3 regions of the Methylophaga sp. UBA5088 genome follow, and region 3 is predicted to be linked to each of the others. Evidence: riboswitches for the same ligand, from Rfam matches in the RefSeq annotation. Region 3 holds a riboswitch; each other region holds the start of a gene.
What was found. A riboswitch is a leader RNA that binds a small molecule or an ion and turns the genes downstream of it on or off. The one in region 3 is predicted to bind cyclic di-GMP.
Positions count from the first base shown of each region.

Region 1: it holds a riboswitch for cyclic di-GMP, as region 3 does, so the genes downstream of both, B4K20_RS15950 (hypothetical protein) here and B4K20_RS03905 (hypothetical protein) in region 3, are expected to answer to the same signal.
Region 2: it holds a riboswitch for cyclic di-GMP, as region 3 does, so the genes downstream of both, B4K20_RS08540 (hypothetical protein) here and B4K20_RS03905 (hypothetical protein) in region 3, are expected to answer to the same signal.

Region 1 covers NZ_DIAC01000129.1:26,063-30,294, forward strand. Annotated here, with positions in the region: gene B4K20_RS15940 (UbiX family flavin prenyltransferase) at 1-21, shown strand, start outside; gene B4K20_RS15945 (formate--tetrahydrofolate ligase) at 91-1,761, shown strand; gene B4K20_RS15950 (hypothetical protein) at 1,851-2,561, opposite strand; cyclic di-GMP riboswitch class I at 2,581-2,660, opposite strand; gene djlA (co-chaperone DjlA) at 2,714-3,547, opposite strand; gene ubiB (ubiquinone biosynthesis regulatory protein kinase UbiB) at 3,553-4,232, opposite strand, start outside.
Region 2 covers NZ_DIAC01000067.1:1,825-6,056, forward strand. Annotated here, with positions in the region: gene B4K20_RS08530 (metal ABC transporter solute-binding protein, Zn/Mn family) at 1-886, shown strand, start outside; gene B4K20_RS08535 (thioredoxin family protein) at 1,015-1,353, opposite strand; gene B4K20_RS08540 (hypothetical protein) at 1,532-2,071, opposite strand; cyclic di-GMP riboswitch class I at 2,089-2,175, opposite strand; gene B4K20_RS08545 (hypothetical protein) at 2,385-2,561, opposite strand; gene B4K20_RS08550 (hypothetical protein) at 2,567-3,172, opposite strand; gene B4K20_RS08555 (DUF6228 family protein) at 3,276-3,572, opposite strand; gene B4K20_RS08560 (hypothetical protein) at 3,686-3,901, opposite strand; gene B4K20_RS08565 (hypothetical protein) at 4,071-4,232, opposite strand, start outside.
Region 3 covers NZ_DIAC01000030.1:1,747-5,978, reverse strand. Annotated here, with positions in the region: gene B4K20_RS03915 (hypothetical protein) at 1-365, opposite strand, end outside; gene B4K20_RS03910 (polysaccharide biosynthesis/export family protein) at 387-938, opposite strand; gene B4K20_RS03905 (hypothetical protein) at 1,064-1,582, opposite strand; cyclic di-GMP riboswitch class I at 1,615-1,694, opposite strand; gene B4K20_RS03900 (hypothetical protein) at 1,897-2,346, opposite strand; cyclic di-GMP riboswitch class I at 2,382-2,461, opposite strand; gene B4K20_RS03895 (undecaprenyl-phosphate glucose phosphotransferase) at 2,696-4,105, opposite strand; gene B4K20_RS03890 (DHH family phosphoesterase) at 4,166-4,232, opposite strand, start outside.

The DNA of each region.
Region 1 (4,232 bases), on a different contig from region 3:
ATGCCGCGATGGGGGGAGTAATGGGCTATTCGGGATTCGTCGTTAACTCACGTATAATGTGGCTTAAATTTAATGCCGTTCAGGAAAACCATGTCTGATATTGAAATTGCCCAACAGGCTGCCATGCAGGAAGTCATCCAGCTCGCCGAGGAAAAGCTGGGTCTTGCCTCTCAACATATTGACCCATACGGACATTTCAAAGCGAAAGTATCATTAGATGTCATGGATGAGTTGGCAAAACGGCCGGATGGTAAGTTAATCCTAGTAACTGCTATTAGTCCGACTCCTGCTGGTGAGGGAAAAACGACAACCACGATCGGCCTGAGTGATGCGCTAAACCGAATTGGTAAGAAATCCATTGTCTGTGTACGCGAACCTTCTATGGGGCCATGCTTTGGTTTGAAAGGCGGGGCTGCGGGTGGCGGTTATGCTCAGGTTGTACCCATGGAGGATATCAATCTTCACTTCACTGGCGATCTGCATGCAATAGCTTCTGCCCACAATTTATTATCAGCGATGATTGATAATCATATCCATCATGGAAATGCATTACAGTTGGATGCAAGACGTATTGTCTGGCAGCGAGTTATGGATATGAATGACCGTGCATTGCGGGATATCGTGGTGGGTATGGGTGGTCCTGCCAATGGTTATTTGCGTGAAGAGCGCTTTGATATTGTTGTTGCTTCGGAAGTTATGGCTATCTTTTGCCTAGCTAATTCTTTGCCTGAGCTGAAGCAACGCTTGGGAGATATCCTGATCGGCTATTCCGTTGATGGGACACCAAGATATGCTCGAGAAATCATGGCCCACGGTGCTATGGCTGCATTACTAAAAGAAGCGATAAAACCCAATCTTGTGCAGACCTTAGAAAATAATCCAGCCTTTGTTCATGGTGGTCCATTTGCGAACATAGCGCATGGCTGTAATTCAGTTATCTCAACCAAAATGGCACTTAAGCTGAGTGATTATGTGGTCACTGAGGCGGGCTTTGGAGCGGATTTAGGTGCTGAGAAATTTATTGATATTAAGTGTCGCAAAGCTGGGATTAAGCCAGATATGGCTGTTGTTGTCGCCACAGTAAAAGCCTTGAAATATCACGGTGGTCTGGAACTGAAAGAGCTTGGCGAAGAAAACCTCGATGCGTTAAAGGTGGGACTGGCTAATTTAAAACGGCATTTAAGCAACTTACAAAATGAGTTTGGTCTACGCTGTGTTGTTGCCATCAATCACTTTGTTAATGATAGCGATGCAGAAATAGAACTAATTACAACGGCTGTAAAAGAAATGGGAGCTGAAGCCATTCTTGCTCGTCATTGGGCACAAGGTGGGGCCGGTGCCGAAACACTGGCGGAACGTGTTGTCGAAATACTGGATAGCCCTGCTGAGCCTTGTCGTCTGTTATATCCTGATAGTTTACCGCTATGGGACAAAATTAATCAGGTTGCTAAACGTCTATATGGCAGTGGTGAAGTCGTTGCTGATAAAAAAGTGATGGATAAGATCGCTATGTTGAACGAGCAGCACGGGGATATTCCAGTTTGTATGGCAAAAACACCGTATTCTTTTAGCAGTGACCCGAGCTTACGTGGCACGGCTGAGAATCATACGCTGACAATTCGTGATGTTCGTCTGTCAAACGGTGCTGGTTTTCTGGTTGTACTTTGTGGGGATGTGATGACTATGCCTGGATTACCTAAGCACCCAGCTGCTGAACGTATTGATATTGATGATAATGGCTCAATAGTCGGGCTGTTTTGATATAAAAAAGCTCAAATATTAAGGGTGTTAAGCAAAAAAGCCGTAGAAGTTTATCACTACGGCTTTTTTCTTTTATGTGCTTAAATTTTTTAAGCCTGAGTATTCACCTTGCGGCGCAAACCAAGAAAACCTAACAACGCTGGAGCAAACATCCATAAGGCAGCAGGTACAGGCACTGCTGATGGCGTTTGGATATAACTAGCAAAGCCAGTTTCTTCAAAGTTAATTTCATGTGAAAGTGATGCATAAATGAATAATGCATTATCAAGCAGAATATCAGCAGAAGGTAATGTTGATATAGGGCCAGTGAAAAAGTCTTTATCAAACATCATCAGGCCAGACAGAGAAAAACTTTCTGTGAATTCAGACACCGGAAAAAGAGTGCTAGTTGTAAATAGAATCGCATCACCTGTGATATCAGGATTAAGACCTTTATTCACCATCGATGTAACGATATCTGTATTGAATGCATCAAGGTTTGCAATAGTATTATCTAATATACTGAGAGCAAACTGGCTGCCATCAAACAAAGTGGGGGCAGCTGTACCTGAGAGAACGTAATTTGATGATACGTATGTACTCACTGTGCCTGTGCTTGGAAGAGCATATGATGAGTAAAGGGTCGCTGATGCTAGGTCTGTATCGTAAGACCATGTAGCTGGTGCAGACTGGCCGAGCAATGAACTTAGGTCGCCATTAGCTGTTTGCCATGAACCATTAGTTGATAAGCTTGTTGCAGCTATAGCAGCGTTAGTTAAACCAGTAAATAAAGCCAGTGCGATAAAAACTATTTTTTTCATGTGTTCTTTCCTTAGATATTATTGCAGTACAGCCACCTTAGTATCATAAGGTCTGTAACTTTCCGTCCTTGGTTCACACCGAGTTTGGCTTTGGTTAAAGTGTTTCCAGAAAAAATAGTACCAAACAGATAATAATAAATAAAACGAAATTGTTAATTTTGTTCTCGATGTTTTTTTATTAAATCGTATGCTAACTGAATTTCTTTCGCTTGCTCTGTGGCAACGGCAATCATATCTTCTGGAACGCCTTGTCCCATGAGTTTATCCGGATGATATTGGCTCATCAGTTTTCGATAAGCACGTTTAATTTCTTGATTAGAACTCTTTTCAGTCACCCCAAGCGCTTTATAAGCATCGGCCAATTCATCAGAATAAGAGCGCTGCGGACCGGAAGAGTATTGCTGCTGATGACCTCTTGCGAAACTTGCCTGGCTCATCACCATATCCAGAATACGGTTAAACTCGGCCCGGTTATATCCTAACTGAGCAGAGACTTGTTCCAGAATATCTTTTTCTTGTGGATCAAGCTTACCATCGGCTAAGGCCATGACTATCAGGTAAACCAGTAAGACTTGTTTTAGATTAAACGTATTACCACAATGTTGTTTGAAATGATTCATTGTGTCTGTAATATCAAAGTCGGGTTCTGCGCCTCGCTTAAATTGGCGGATGGCTTCTTGTCGATGCTCACCCGACATCCCCATTTTTTTGATAAAGGCTTCCACGTGATCGATTTCAATCTGGCTGATTCGACCATCTGCCTTCGCTAGTTTCCCCATCAAAACAAACACAGTTTCAAGAAAAACTGTTTGACGGGTTTGACTTGTAAATGGATTAGCACCGCCCAGACCATACGCTCGTATACGGTCAGCAAAACCACCAAACAGTAAGCCAATCAGTGCGCCAAAAATTCCTAAAATGAGTAATCCTACACTCATCGTACTGAGTAATATAAAGCCTAGAATAAGGCCAATCCACTTAAACATAACAATTAACTTTTGTTTGAAATACTAAAATAAATAAGACCGAGCCCCCATAGCCCAAATACCCAGCTCAGTACTGGTAACCCTGCAAACATAGTTGTCGAGTAACCATCGAGACCGGTGATAACGGCAGCGCCTACCAAAAATGCAGCGCCAGAGGTAGCAGCAGCACTACGATAACTGGCTTTTTTGATTTCTTTACGCAGCTGTTGAATATCATGTGATGCTAAATTAACGTTCAGCTGACCATCTTGGGCTCTCTTAGTCAGGTCATATAATAGACGCGGCATCTCGGGTAAGGTTTCAGCCCAATGAGGAGCTTCTTGCTTTAGTGTTCTTAACGCTGCTTGCCAGCCCATTTTTTCCTTCATCCATGATTCTAAAATGGGTTTGGCTGTTTTCCATAGATCCAGATCTGGATAGAGGTCACGGCCCAAGCCTTCAATATTCAGTAAGGTTTTTTGTAGCAGCACCAACTGTGGTTGTACTTCCATATTAAAACGACGCGCTGTTTGGAAAAGTCTCAGCAGCAGTTGTCCGAAAGAAATTTCTTTTAAAGGACGAGCGAATATGGGTTCACAAACACTTCTTATGGCTGCTTCAAACTCATCAAGTCGAGTCTCAGCCGGCACCCAGCCTGATTGCACATGTAACTCGGCAACCCGGCGATAGTCATGATTGAAAAAGG
Region 2 (4,232 bases), on a different contig from region 3:
TAAACCGTTATTCACCTATCTGATTCTTATCGGCCTAACTTTTGTCATCAAATCCGCTTCCGCTAACACTATCAATGCTGTCACCAGCTTTGGCATTTTGGCTGATGTCGTCAAAAACGTAGGTGGCAAGCATGTAAAAGTGACCAGTATTGTGCCACCTAATGGTGACCCACACAGCTACGAGCCCTCCCCAGGTGATGTAAAGTTAATCAAATCCGCAGACGTCATCTTTTTAAGTGGCATGGGTTTAGAGAACTGGTTTCAACGTTTAGCGAAAGCCGCCGGCACCAGCACAGCTCCGATTGCTGTTTCAAAAGGTATTGAGACCTATTCTGTAACAGCCGGCTATGGCCAGTTCAGAACGGATCCACACGTATGGAATGATGTCGATAATGTTCAGGTTTGGGTTAATAATATTGAAGCGGCCTTGATTGAAGTCAGACCAGATCTGACAAATGAAATACAACAGGCTGCTCAAGCGTACAGGGAAAAACTGACGGCACTGGATGCCAATATCCACGCAAAGCTGACAAGCCTGCCCACTGACAAACGTGACATTTTAACCAGCCATGACGCATTTAGTTATTACACAAAAGCCTATGGCGTCAGGTTTTTGTCTCCCCAGGGCGTATCCACAGAAACCGAAGCCTCAGCTGCTACCATCGCTAAACTCATCGATCAGATTAAACAGCTTGGCGTAACACGTTATTTTCTTGAAAACTCTAATAACACCCGTTTGATCAAGCAGATTGCTAACGCCACCGGGGCAAAACCAGGCGGCAGACTCTATCCCGAGTCGTTATCTGAAGAAAATGGCCCGGCTGCAACCTATATAAAACTAATGCAATACAACACACAACAAATCGTCACGGCCCTTTCCGAATAACGCCGAGATACCCAGGCTATTTATCTTCAGATAGTCTGGGTAGTGGCTCCTTAAACCGTTACACATGGTTTATATGCATAACTATTCTCAGAGAAAATCAGTCGGGACAAGGGCAAAACTGGCTCCGCTTAGTTGAGTTTCGACATCAATTCACGAACCTCTTCAGCACGTAATGGCCGCACCAGACGATCCACTTCTTGACCATTGTCTAGCAGTATCAATGTCGGCCAGAGTTTGACCCTAAACCCACGGCCCAGTCGCTTGCCCTTGCCATCATAGATTTTGATATGACGCAGCTCCGTATGTTCATTGATCACTTCGTTGATCGCTGCACGTGCTGCCTGACAATGACCACACCAGGGCGCACCAAACTCAAGTAATACCTTACCCGGCAATTCGCTGGTTTGATCAAAGGTCAATGTTTCCTGTAGATATCCTGAGTCGGCATCAGCTTGATCGATGTTCATATAATTAACTCTATGGGTAAATGACAATCTCTTTACTCAAACGCCGAAAGACTCTTCTCTCAGCCACAAAAAAAAAGGTTCATTTGCCATATCATCTTGCCATAAGTTTCTTTCAGGCAATAAAAAAGCCGTAATGAACTTAATCATTACGGCTTTAATCGGTTTAACAGTCTGGGTATTAAGCGACTGTTTTTTGAGCTCTACGACGTAAGCCCATGAAACCTAATAATGCAGGCGCAAACAAGAATGCTGCAGCAGGAATAGGCACTGCAGATACATTTAATGACATACCACCGATGTTGTCACCGTAGTTACTATCATTGATGAAGAACTGAACTGTGGCATCAGATAACAGTGTAAATGTTGCACCAAGTGCGTTCAGCAGCGCTAAATCTGCTGTCTCATATCTACCAGTATCGCTAGTGATGATATGAGTAGTGCCAGACGGTGTAGTGAATGAGTAGTTGTTGACCCAGCCTTTTGAACAACCAGTGCCATCAGCACTACAACCTTGCACTTTACCCCAAGCATTCCACGCTGTGTATGTGTCATCTTTAAATGGGCTTATTGAATAAGTACCTGCTTTCAGGTTGAGTTCAACAGCATTCGAAGAAGTGTTTGTTTTTGCATCAAGATGGACAGTTGCTGCGTTAGCAGTCAACGGCGCCATAATTAACAACCCGAGTGCGATTAATAAGTTTTTGCTAAATAACTTCATTACATAAGCCTTTGTTATTCTGCAACCCAGCCATCTTTATTCACTACTTATAAAGACCTGAAGCTTTCCGTGCTTGGCTCACACCAAGGTTGGCTTTATTAAGAAATTAATTTACTACAGCTACAGGGTAAATCGCTTTTATAGCTCAATCAATTGTACATTGGTACTAGAAGGCCTATATAAAAGTGGGTTTTGGCGATTTCTAGCATTAAGACTTCCCCACTCACATCAATCTGAACAGGCAAAGCTGGTTAGGAATACAACTATGTATCAAGTAGATAAATCAAACTCAGCGCGAAAATAACGTAACAAGCTAAAGTGAAAAATGACCAAACCAGAGAGCGAGTAGCCCTGACTTTTCCCCACCATAAGCTAGGTTCTCAATAAAGATCGCTTCTTGCATGCACTTGGCAATAAAGTGCATCGCCACCACAGCAAACAGAAACTGAATCAACGCTGGCACCCAACTCAAAACAGTCGCGCTTATCACTATTACTATTCATTATTCTCACGTGGATGTAGCTCAGACTCTATCCACTGCGCGACTTCTTGTTTGTCTTTTCGTTTTACCATCTGCCTAGTATTGATGTCTTTTGGATAAACGCAAGTGCCTGTATTGTGCTTCAACACAAATGCGCGTTTCGCCCCAACAGGGTGTTTACTTGGCGCATGAATTACTGCGGATCTTAACTCGAGACATTCAACGTCTTCCAGTGAAGCGTTTAAACCTATTTCATTTTGAGTCTTTTCAATAATGTCTCGAAATGTTCCTAAAATCAGATAACTACCATTTAGCAACGGCCCTTGACGCAAGGTTTGCTGCACATTTTGCTCCGTAACATTAATGCGCTCAAACTCGGTCACAGCAAGCTTATGCTCCTCCCCGGACGTCATTTTTATCACGGCTTGTACACACACCACATGAACAGGCCGCTCCCCCATATTCACCAACATACACAGCGCATCGGGGTTCTCATTTTGAGCATGGTGAAAAAGAAGATAGGGCCGATTATTACGGCGATATTGACTAAGAATTAACTGTAAATAGACAAGCCAGATAATGGCCATAACAGCAGAGCTGACGGGGCCAACATACTCCATAGGTTCTCCTCCTCCGTGGGAAATTAATGTTTAGAGGGGTACTGACTAAGAACTCAGTGATGAGTTTCATTTAGTAAATTGATGAAGTGTGTGAGTGAGAAATCTATAGAAAGAAATCAAGTTTGCTGACACCTTGAACATGCATAGCCGTTGCCGTGAGCATGAACTCTCCGTCCAAAGCTCCCCATATCTTCTCCCCTTTCCAGCCTCGCCAGTTGTCTGCCATATCCCGAAACAGAAGACTTGGCGGGCCGACAAAATAGGTTGTTGTATTGACTTCACCTATAAATGGAGCGCCAGTAACAGAGGCAACAAAGTTTGAGCCCTCCTCGTTGCCACCAACGATCCTCAAGGAGAGGGTTGTGGCGTCATCACATGACTTGATTTCTATCGTTTCCATAGACCATTAACGCCAACAGCACGCGCGGCTGCGAAATGGAGGCGAAGCCGCAATGTAGTAGACGTCGCCGTGACTGTGATTGTTAGGCTCAATTACCGGTTTTGCGCCGATGATTAATCGACAAAACCGAAATAGTGGCCAACACCCAGAACGGTTTCCACAAATTTCTTGGCTGTAGCACGATCCATAATCACAGATTTGCCATCGACATTCAGATAAATACTATCCTCGTCATAGAATGAAGAGCGGCCAAACTCAATATCCATTTTTTCTTTCCCGCCCTGACATTTTACCGTTTCTTCAAAAACATGGTTGTCGCTATAACTCAAACCCTTCTTGTAAAGTGACGACTTTTGATCGTCAGATATGAACGTTGGGCTTCTGGCCTAACGCCAGCATCAGCCGGCGCGCTATTCGCGCGCGCGGCTGAATGCCATCGTTAGGCGATTGATCGTGTGTTGATTCTTTGCCTGGAAAAATAATTTCAACCAGACCCCTTTAATTCTTTAATTGCAGGGTGCGAAACGCCGCTTCGATGAATAACGCCTGGTTGAGAAACGGATTTTTACTGAATAGGTCGCCGGATGTCACTCGATCAATCAGTGACTGGCGCGGATTGCTAGTGTCTGTATTGGGTAAGTTAGCTGATGATTGGGGAAT
Region 3 (4,232 bases):
TCTTCTTCCGCGATAGATCTTGACTCTCTTTCAGAATAATCTAGGTTTATTCCATAAGAGCTTCTTTCAGTCGAGCGAGATGTAGAAAAACCAATGAAAGGGTTTTCAGTATCAAGATCATTCAAGTCTTGGTAACGACTGATTCTATATCCCATCCGTAATCGAGACTCTGAATTCTCTAGATTTCTTGATAGTGATAATGTCGGGTTAATTTTTAGACTGAAGTCACCTTTTTTGTCTTCCCTTAATAGTTCATTATCATCGTATTTAAACTGTGGGTCAGCTTCAAAATCAATTCCCCACTCTGCAGCATTTACAGAGCTGGCGAACAAAATAGCAACTGTCAGTGATAGCTTTGTTTTCATCAACTTCACAGTTATGTTGAACTAAGGAATTATCATGACATCACCACTCTCAAGTGTGATGTTTGTTTTGAGTTGTTTGCCTTTTTTAATTTCAGCGTATTTGACTGGGAGCACTTTTTGGCTCTCTCCATCTCTCCTGAGCACAATAATGTTATTCTCTTCGGCATAGGGTGATAATCCACCGGCTAAACTCAATGCCTGCATAGCATCTAGTGGTTGATTCATAACAAACGACCCTGGATTAAGTACTTTCCCCAAAATATGTACTCTATTACCTTCAACACTTGTCACGGATACTGTAACAACTGGGTCAGCTAAATATTCACCAAGCTTTTTAGTTAATTCTGCCTCTACATTGGCAACTGTTTTATCTTTAGCCACTATTTCGCCTGCAAGTGGGAAAGTCACCACTCCATCAGGAAGAACAACTGCTTGCTTTTGCAGAGCTTCTTCGTTCCATACTGAGATATCTAAAATATCTCCAGAGTTTAGTAGATAACGTTCTTCTTCAGCTAATACTGCTGTAGAAAAAGATAATAATAAAGAAAACATTAAGATCAAGCGTTTAGACATTGAAGAAAATCCTTATCTATAATTGACATTCAAAATTGATATTAACACTCTATTTTTCAAAAAAAAAGGGAGCATTCGCTCCCTCCAAAAATATCTTAGTTAACCTACTGTTAACTTAAGTATTATTATGCAGCCACTGCGTTCTTTCTTCTAAGCCCTAAAAAGCCTAATAAAGCAGGAGCAAACAAGAATAATGCTGCTGGCACAGGTACTTCTGACACAGAAACATCATACTTGAATACATCACGGCTAGCGTTAAGAATATCTACAGCATAATTTACACCAGCTTCTAAAAACATAACAAACGAGTAATCACCAGTTATGTCAATAAGTGTTGTATAGACTGGGTAATCAGCTTCAGCTGTAAATCCGAGTTGAGCATTGGTAAAATTCGACTCTGGATTAAATGACCATTCAATTTTTACGTAAGTGTCTTCAGAACTACTTAGATTGAAAAATGACTTCCACGTATCACTAGGACCTGTCCCTTCAGTCACAAAACCACCACCTAAGACAGTTTGTCCACTGGAGATACTGACATCTTGTGTCGCATTCGATGCGCCCGCCACGTCAAAAGATAAAGTCGCTGCATTAACACCAACAGAGAACATTAGAGCTACTAAAAATAGCATCGCTTTTTTCATAATAAACTTCCTTATGCATAAGTTAAAACAAGCAATGCAGCCCAGCCATCTTCAGCGTCAAAGATCTGTGGCTTTCCGACCCCGCCTCACGACGAGTTTGGCTTTAATTAATTATCAAATTTGAGTTTGATAATTACCTATCTGACTTTTTCAGATGGTTCCATGTTAAGGGTCTAGTTCAGAGTCTGTCTATTGTACCTTGGTACAATGTTTACATATATTTACGTAGTCGACCTAGACTTCGTCACTAACAATAACATCAGCCAATAAAAAGGGAGCTTAAGCTCCCTTTTTATTTTCTGTTTTGCTTTTACTTATGCGGCAACAGCAGCTTTTCTACGAAGACCCAAAAAGCCCAATAGAGCTGGAGCAAACAAGAATAACGCTGCTGGAACAGGTACAGCTGAAACACCAAATGACATATTACCCAAAGCAGGTTGAATATCAAATGTTACAGCGTAAAAACCTTCTGCAAGGTTTAACATTGTCGTGAAATCAGGCGCAACGGCGAAAACCATAGTTCCGATTGTAAGTGTACCAGCTACAAACTTGCTAGATGGAGAAAAGTCAAAATCAATAGCAGACAATCCGCCATCGATAACTTCAAGTGTGAAAGACGTTGTAGTATCACCAAATGATGTACTTACTGCACTTGAACCATTATCGAAAATGGTAGCACTGTCTGAAGTTGTTAAGTTGTATGTCGCCGCGTTGGCAGCAACAGAAAACATCATAGCTACGATAAATAGCATCGCTTTTTTCATAATAAACTTCCTTATGCATAGGTTGAAAAAACAAGCAATGCAACCCAGCCATCTTTATATTTAAAGATCTGTGGCTTTCCGACCCCGCCTCACAGCGAGTTTGGCTTTAATTACACAACATCTAACCTGCTGACATTGTGTAAGACCATTTGTATATGATCTTGCTACAAAGCCATCACCGTTGATGTCTATTGTTCTGATTTCTACTGAAAATAATCACGATAACGAGTGTTATCTAGCACCCAAGATTGATGCATCTATTTCAGTAGTATTTCTATGATACCGTGTCTCAGGACAGGCAACAAGTTTATTTTCCTAAGTAAAATTACTAATAAGCTGAGTCGAGATTTCAATAGGCATTTTTACCTACAAACCCCTTAAATATCGTTAAGAAAATAATTTCTATATCCAGAAGTAATGACCAGTTCTGTATATATTTTAGATCGTAATGCACACGACCTTGCATTTTGTCCAAGGTATCAGTTTCCCCCCTAAAGCCATTTATCTGGGCTAAGCCCGTAATACCTGGTTTGACTTTATGTCTCAACATATACCCTTGAATCTGAGCACGGTATTGTTCGTTATGCGCTACAGCATGGGGTCGTGGTCCTACAATCGACATACTTCCGCCCAATGAATTAAAGAATTGGGGTAACTCATCCAGTGATGTTCTTCTCAAAAAGCCACCAAATGGTGTGATACGGCTATCATTTTTTTGTGCTTGTGTGACGGTGTCTCCATCCTCTGTTACCGTCATCGTACGGAATTTCCATACCTTAATTTTTTCACCGTCCATGCCGTAGCGTGTTTGCTTGAAAAACACGGGGCCCTTCGATGTCAATTTAACCCCTGCGGCAATCACCATCATAGGAAGAGCGATCATCGTCAGGATAAGACTACTTAGGATAATATCTTCCAGCCGTTTAAGGATACTATCGATACCAGCAAAAGGGGTTTCATAGACTGAAATGGCGGTGATTCCCTGGTAATCGACCCATCGAGAATTAAGCAAGTTAAATGTGAATAAGTCAGGAACAAGATATACAGAAGCCGTACTATCGGCTAATAGCTCAGTAATGTGTCTGATTCTATGCTCAGCAGACATAGCCAAGGTGATGTAAACAGTATCAACCTTCCCTGCCTTACAATCTTCAATGAGTTGATTGAAATCACCTGCTTTCTTATTTGTTACGACCAGATTAGGTTCTGTTTCTACCCGTTTTTGTGAACGGTCATCATAGTATCCAACCAGCCTAAATCCAGACCAATCCATTTCGTTAAATGCGCTTTCTAACCGTTTACCTAACATTGTCTCACCGACAATAGCCACATTTCTGGTATTGACACCACGAGCTCTAAGAATAGCCAATGATGTTCTTACAATGGCATGCCAGGAAATTAACTCTATAGGTGTCAGTAAAAACCACAAAAAGACAAAGCTATCAAGATAGGTGCCTGAATGAATAAAGAAGATATCAATCATGACCAGAATAAAAACACTGGTAAACCATGAAAACATGACGGCAGAGACTTCTTCCCTTAACGCCGTACCCCGCCACGAACGATAGGCATCTTGCGACTCAGCAAAAAAATTAAATAATACAATAGCGAACAAAAGACTCCATATGTAAAGTACATCCCAAGTCGCTTGGAAAATGTCGAATAAAGCTAAAAACGTTAGCAGGATAATACCGCTATCAATCAGTCTTGATATGGCATTAATTTTTGCGTCGTATTGTCTGATCCTGCCCTGAGCCATCTGTGCTAATTTATCCTATCGTTTTTTAGTCTTTTGATTATAAGTATAAATGACTTTGTATTAGTTGATATTGCTACTGTAATAGTCCTCAACAGTAGAAATTAGTCTTGCAAGCTCGGCTTCTTGT